One region of the Endozoicomonas montiporae CL-33 genome, then DNA from elsewhere that is predicted to be linked to it. Evidence: predicted binding sites of a transcription regulator. Region 1 holds the regulator's gene; each other region holds the start of a gene.
What was found. Region 1 encodes FNR, which switches genes on or off when oxygen is low (the NO sensors DNR and NnrR bind a similar motif). Its sites were predicted from a motif close to TTGATNTANATCAA; they were not measured.
Positions count from the first base shown of each region.

Region 2: a site for FNR is predicted at 984-997, ahead of napF (ferredoxin-type protein NapF). Genes of this name have one in related genera too.
Region 3: a site for FNR is predicted at 1,235-1,248, ahead of EZMO1_RS03465 (sulfatase family protein). Genes of this name have one in related genera too.

Region 1 covers NZ_CP013251.1:3,665,163-3,667,437, forward strand. The annotation lists gene hemN (oxygen-independent coproporphyrinogen III oxidase) at 1-567, shown strand, start outside; gene fnr (fumarate/nitrate reduction transcriptional regulator Fnr) at 998-1,756, shown strand; gene EZMO1_RS16790 (adenine phosphoribosyltransferase) at 1,878-2,275, shown strand, end outside.
Region 2 covers NZ_CP013251.1:2,428,951-2,431,225, forward strand. The annotation lists gene EZMO1_RS11075 (histidine kinase) at 1-953, opposite strand, end outside; gene napF (ferredoxin-type protein NapF) at 1,202-1,723, shown strand; gene EZMO1_RS11085 (chaperone NapD) at 1,720-1,998, shown strand; gene napA (nitrate reductase catalytic subunit NapA) at 2,033-2,275, shown strand, end outside.
Region 3 covers NZ_CP013251.1:779,584-781,858, forward strand. The annotation lists gene EZMO1_RS03465 (sulfatase family protein) at 1-1,169, opposite strand, end outside; gene EZMO1_RS03470 (LacI family DNA-binding transcriptional regulator) at 1,528-2,275, opposite strand, start outside.

The DNA of each region.
Region 1 (2,275 bases):
CTGCAACAGGCCACCCGTAAATTATTAGACAGTGGTTACGTGTATATCGGCATGGATCATTTTGCACTGCCCGATGATGAACTGGCGATTGCCCAGGAAGAAGGCACACTGCATCGCAACTTTCAGGGGTACACCACACACAGCCAGTGCGATCTGGTAGGGATGGGCGTATCTTCAATCAGCAAGGTAGGAAAAACCTACGCACAGAACCATACAGACATGGCCGAGTATCAATCAGCCATTGATGAAAACCGGCTGCCTTTGCATCGCGGCTTGAAAATGACGAAAGACGACCAGATTCGCCAAAGCGTTATTAACGAGCTGATCTGTCATTTCAGGCTTGAGCCAGCCATGATTGAACAGCAATACGGAATCGATTTTCCGACTTACTTCCTGTCTGAACTGATTAATCTAAAGCCTTTAGAACAAGACGGACTGGTCTCAGTGACACCCGAAGTTCTGGAAGTAACACCGGCTGGCAAGCTGCTGATCAGAAACATCTGTATGGTGTTTGACCGTTATTTTCAGCAGCAAAATAATGTGAAGCATTTTTCTAAAGTTATTTAAGCTCAGACGTTCAAAGGTTAACTCACTTTAACCGGTTAACCTTTGATTCCCCCAAAAACAGTCAGCAAAAACACCGGCACTATGATCAACTGAAGGCAGAGCCACAAGAATATTCCCTCATCAAATCAGCCTTGCCTGACACGTTTTTTACACAATAATTCCATAGAAGCCCCACAGAGCAACACAACAAAACATTGCTCCTGATGAAACCCAGTACAAACCAGTCGCAAAAAACCTGCTCAAAACCCCAAAAAAGAACAAAACATCCACCAACGAGACTAGGCATTAACCGCAACAAAATGCGACTTGCCGAATTAAGTTTAAAAAACGATCAATATCAACATTCGTAGGTCAACACCGCACTTACACTTTCAAAATATTTTCCATAAAATAGTCAGCGTTTTGCATTTAAAGACCTTGAGGGCACTCGATGACGTCCAAGCCCAACGTCCGACAACCAAGCCATGTGGCCTGCAGGGATTGCAGTCTCAGCTCTCTGTGCCTGCCGCTGGCGTTGAGTGTGAAAGATATTGACAATCTGGATCGCATCATTAAACGCGGTCGTCCGCTGAAAAAAGGTGAGCACCTGTTCCTGGAAGGGGATCCGTTTGACAGCGTTTACGCTGTTCGCTCCGGTGCCATCAAAACCTACACTGCTACTAACGAAGGTGAAGAACAGATTACTGCCTTCTATCTGCCAAGCGAAATCCTCGGCCTGAGTGGTATGGACACTGACGTGTATCCGGTATCCGCCCAGGCTATGGAAACCACCATGGTGTGTGAAATTCCGTTTGAGCAGCTGGAGATGCTGTCTGATGACTTCCCGGAGCTGCGTCGTCACCTGATGCGCCTGATGAGCAAAAAGATCAGGGAAGACCAGCAAATGATGATGCTGCTGTCCAAGAAGAATGCAGATGAGCGTATTGCTACGTTCCTGATCAATCTTGCCAGCCGCTTTCGTCGCCGTGGCTTCTCATCCCAGTCGTTCAGACTGTCCATGTCTCGCAATGAAATGGGCAACTATCTGGGACTGGCGGTAGAAACGGTCAGCCGCGTTTTCACACGTTTCCAGAAAAATGGTCTGATTTCAGCCGTTGGCAAGGAAATTGAAATTCGTGATGCAGTTCAACTATGCTCTCTGGCTGGCGGGAAAGCCGCCGATATTGAGCAGATCATTGCAACAAACTGATCTGATGTAATCGGATTCAGGAGCCTGCCGGATTGTTGAGTACTTATGTACACATCCGGCGGTTGCTTCCGTTCCAGCCACCAAACCTCACATCACACGCACAGTAACTGGTTGCCATTTCATGATCATCGACGATTTTTATCTTAAGTCCCAGATTCGCAGCGTTCCGGACTGGCCGAAGCCCGGCGTTCTATTTCGGGATGTCACCACTATTTTTGAAAACCCCAAAGCCTGGCGCGGCGTGATGGACAGTTTTATCCACCGCTACATGGAACTGGATTTCAGCCATATTGGCGCCATGGATGCCCGCGGCTTCCTGATCGGCTCCAACCTCTCCTATGTACTCAACAAGCCACTGGTTCTGTTTCGCAAGAAAGGCAAGCTACCTGCGAAGACCCTCTCTGTGGAATATGATCTGGAGTACGGCACCGCCAGCCTGGAAGTCCACGCCGACAGTTTGCACAAAGGTGATCGCGTTTTATTGGTAGACGACCTGATTGCAACCGGCGGAACCCTTCT
Region 2 (2,275 bases), 1.2 Mb from region 1:
TGCTGACAGCATGCATTGTCGGGATTATTATCAGGATCAATACGACGCAGGCTGATTTTTCCGGCATTGCTGTTGATGCACAGGTAACAGCTTCTGAGATTCAGCAATGTTTTCCACTGTGACAGATGGGACTCAAGGGTTACCCGGTCATAGGGGTTGATGCCAATGGTCTGTGACGCATCATAAAGTAGCTGCAGGGCGGTGTTTGACACTTCCAGAGATTGGGTCTTCTGCCTGACCTGTTCTTCCAGTTGACCGTACAACTGGTCGAGTTCATTTGCCATGTTGTTAAACGTGCTGGTCAGCTGCCCCAGTTCATTCGGGTTGTTGTAGTTGAGTGCCACAGCATCGAACTGCCCTGTACGCACTCTTTCCGCAGCAAGGCTCAGTGCTTCAATAGGCAACAGCAGGTGTTTACCAATATAACGGATGGCAACGATACCAATGCATAACATGCCGAACATTGACAGCAAGGTATAAATAAACAGCGTTCTCAGTTTTTGCTCGGTGTCGTTTTGTAAGGCAAATACCAGCGCATCAATCCGGTCAACATAATCCGGCACATAACGAATAAACTCCGGGTGTGAGTCCAGAGACTCCAGCAGTGGCCGCATATGGCCGAACCACTCCTGCCTTAGCAACCGATAACGCTTTCCCAGTTGATTATTAAGCTCTGCCAGCACGGTCAGAGACGGGTTGTTGATGCTCTTGTCGTAGATATCAATCAGCAAACCCAAAGATTCGGTATCAGTCAGCTCAGGGATGAGGATCTGTTCAGACAGTCGCCAGGATTGCATGCGCAGAGAACCGGAAACATTAATGGCTTCGGCATCCGACTTGGTCGCCAAGGCAAACCAGAGAGAGGCCATGACGCTGGTGAATCCCAGCAGGCCAACACTGATGATGACAACCAGTGCTTTGGTTCTGAGAGGGTGAGACGACAACGGGTTCATACTTCCAGGCTAAAGAGTGGTTGGTCAAAATTGATTCAAGTCAATAAACGGTCAATTTGTTGGCCGTACCTCTAATAACCCTGTCCACAGGCTATCAGAAAGCATAAATAGCATGACAGCTTCGTGTATCAAACCCAAGCCGGATTGATAGTGGCTTTTATGTACCTCTAAAGAGGTATGGCTGGGTATTACCCCCTATGTATGGCGCGCTTTTCAGGGCTTTTATGGTGTTTAAAACTTATTAATATATGAACAAAATGTTCAGTATCAACATCATGAAGTCACAAGCCAGTCTGTCCCGTCGCCGGTTTTTACGAGGCAGGTTTAATCACGAACAAACCGTTCGTCCACCCTGGAGTATCAATGAGGCAGCATTCCTCGATACCTGTACACGGTGCACGGAATGTATTGAACGCTGCCCGAATGATTTGTTGAAACAAGGCAGTGGTGGTTTTCCGGAAGCCGACTTTTCAAGTGCTTTCTGCAGTTTCTGTGGTGAATGCCAGCAGGCTTGTCCGGTGGGGGCTTTATCCGATTCTTCAAACAGTCCATGGGCACTCAAGCCTGTGATCGGTGAAAGCTGTCTGGCGACAGCCGGTGTTTATTGTCGTACCTGTGCAGAAACCTGTGACTACGAAGTGATTGAGTTCCGGCTGCGTGTGAACGGCATGGCTGAACCTGATGTTAATCCCGATTTATGCCGGGGCTGTGGTGAATGCTCATCATCCTGTCCGGTTATTGCCATTGAGCTGAAACAACGACACCCATGAAGCACTCTACTATCGATCCGGTCAATGACAAGGCTTTCACCATCGCAGGACTGGTGGTTCATACACTGCCAGGTTGCAGTGCCAGTGTTGCAGACACTCTGAATGGTTTTGCCGGTGTCGAGGTACATCAAGCGGATCCAACGGGAAAGCTGGTGGTCACTGTCGAAGAGCAGGCTGGCGAGAAAACCATGATCGATACGATCAGCCGTATTAACCAGACGCAGGGTGTGATGTCAGCCGCGCTGGTGTATTCCCATCAGGGAACTGAAGACTGAATTCTAAATAACGTCACTGCTCAGGGAGTGAAACATGAAACAAAGTCGTCGTGACTTTATTAAAAGCAGCGCCGTAGCTGCTACCGCTGCGGCGGCCGGGGTCAGTGTACCGGCTTCTGCCAGCCAGCTGATTGCCAGCAGCAAGGATTCTGAAGTTAAGTGGGACAAAGCGGCGTGCCGTTTCTGTGGTACAGGTTGTTCGGTGCTGGTGGGTACCCAGAATGGTCGGGTAGTGGCCACTCAGGCTGATCCCGAATCTCCGGTTAACCGGGGTATG
Region 3 (2,275 bases), 2.5 Mb from region 1:
GGGTACTGCATGACCAGAGGAGTACGGAAAGATTCTTCGTACATGAAACGCTTGTCGAACCAGCCGTGCTCACCCAGGTAGAAACCCTGGTCAGAGGTGTATACGACAATGGTGTTTTCGTGCAGATCGTTGGCTTTCAGGTAATCCAGAACTTCACCAACAGAGTCGTCTACAGAACGGATAGTTGCCAGGTAGTCCTGCATGTAACGCTGGTACTTCCAGATGGCCATCTCTTCTTCAGACCAGTTGGCAGCGTTCTTGTTCATGTAGTCGTTGCGTTCCTGATACGCAGCGTCCCACTCGGCGCGCTGTTCAGGGCTCAGACGCTCCAGCAGGTGAGGCCAGATGTCCTGACGCCATTCTGTTTCGCCAACACCGGTGGTCATCTTCAGGTCGTGACCTTCCTGAGCGTCACGGTAGATGTTCATCTCCTGACCCTGAGCAGCTACACGACCTTCATAGTTGTCGAAATAGGTTTCAGGCACCGGGAATTCAACGTCAGCAAACAGCTGAGTGTACTCTGGCGCAGGCATCCAGTTACGGTGAGGTGCCTTGTGGTGCATGATCAGGGCAAAAGGCTTGTCCTTGTCACGCTGGGAGTCCAGCCAGGTGATGGTCTTTTCGGTGATCATGTCGGTGGTGTAACCGATTTCGGTTTCCACGCCGTCTTTGGTGATCCAGTCCGGGTTGTAGTATTCACCCTGGTCGTTCAGGATTTCCCAGTGGTCAAACTTGAAACCGTCCGGAGTCAGGTTGATGTGCCACTTACCAATGGCAGCAGTGGTGTAACCTTCGTCGTGCAGCAGGTTGGTCCATGTGTCCTGAGAACCATCAAATACCTGACCGTTGTAGTTAAAGCCATTGATGTGGCCAAACTTACCGGTGAACATGGCCGCACGGGATGGACCACACAGGGAGTTGGTTACAAAAGAACTGTCGAAACGGGCACCGTTTTCAGCAATTCGGTCGATGTTTGGCGTAGGCGCCATTTCACCGATGATGTCGCCGTAGGCGCTAACAGCGCGAACTGCGTGATCGTCGGACATGATGTAAATGATGTTCGGGCGCTGAGCTTCAGCCGCTTCAGCCGGTGCTGCTTCGATGGGCGCTGCACTCACTGCCTGAGACAGTGTGCCAGCTACCATCAGTGACAGTAACTTTTTGTTCACTTAGACACTTCCTAGCGTTATATCCAATGCGGGGGGATATTAACGAGACAGAAGTGCCAGCCTGTAAGACATAGATCAATGAATGGTGAAATTTTGAGTTGATTTAAGCTATTTTGTACTTGAATGACGCTGTAAACCCTTAAATTAAAGGGTTTTTTATTCAGTTAAAGGTTTTAAACAAATTGTAAGAAAATATTGTTTTTCTTCATTTTATGCACAGCTTGTAGGTTGGGACGAGCGTGGAACGCGATCTCCCAACACGGTGAGCCAGTTAGTAGAAATCATGTTAACTTCAAACTGGCTTTTCAGGAGATATAAGACAGTCACCGTGTTGGGAGGTCACTTCGTTCGTCCCAACCTACAGGCTTTCCCGTTCGATAAGCTTGGTGGGCTGAATGCGAATATACTCTATATCATCATTGCCCTTGAGAGCATGGAACAGGGTTTCGGCAGCACTGATACCCATTTCAAACTGCTGGTGAGAAATAGTGGTCAGTGGAGGCGTAGTAACGGCAGACTCACGAATGTTGTCGAAGCCTACGACTTTAATGTCTTTTGGAATGCGCAAATTACGTTCGCGGGCTGCCCGGTAAATGCCCAGAGCCATCTCGTCATTGGCAGAAAAAATAGCGTCAGGTATGGTTCCCTGATCAAACAGCGCGCTCATTTTCCGGTAAGCGCCTTCCTCGGTAAAGTCACACTCAAGAATAAAGTCGTGATTAACCGGAACGCCACAAAAGCCCAGAGCAGCAATGTAACCATCCAGACGTTTCTGGTTGTCGTACGAATCTTCCGGGCCGCCCAGAAAATAGACTTCCCTGACGCCACTTTTAACAATCGCTTTGGTGGCTGTGAAGGCGCCGCCAAAGTTATCAATCAGAATGCTATAGATATGAGGTGACTGGATTTCCCGGTCAAGCACCACCAGTGGCAGTTCTTTTGAAGCCATGGAGGTCAGAAACTCGTCATCAAAGGAGTTGGTGAGGATAATGGCTCCATCCACCATACGGTCACGCAGGTATTTGTAAGCGGTAGAGTTTTCCTCGCCGTACAGGCTACAGGCCACCAGATCGTAGCCAGCCTGGTGAACCGCTTTTTCAATACCC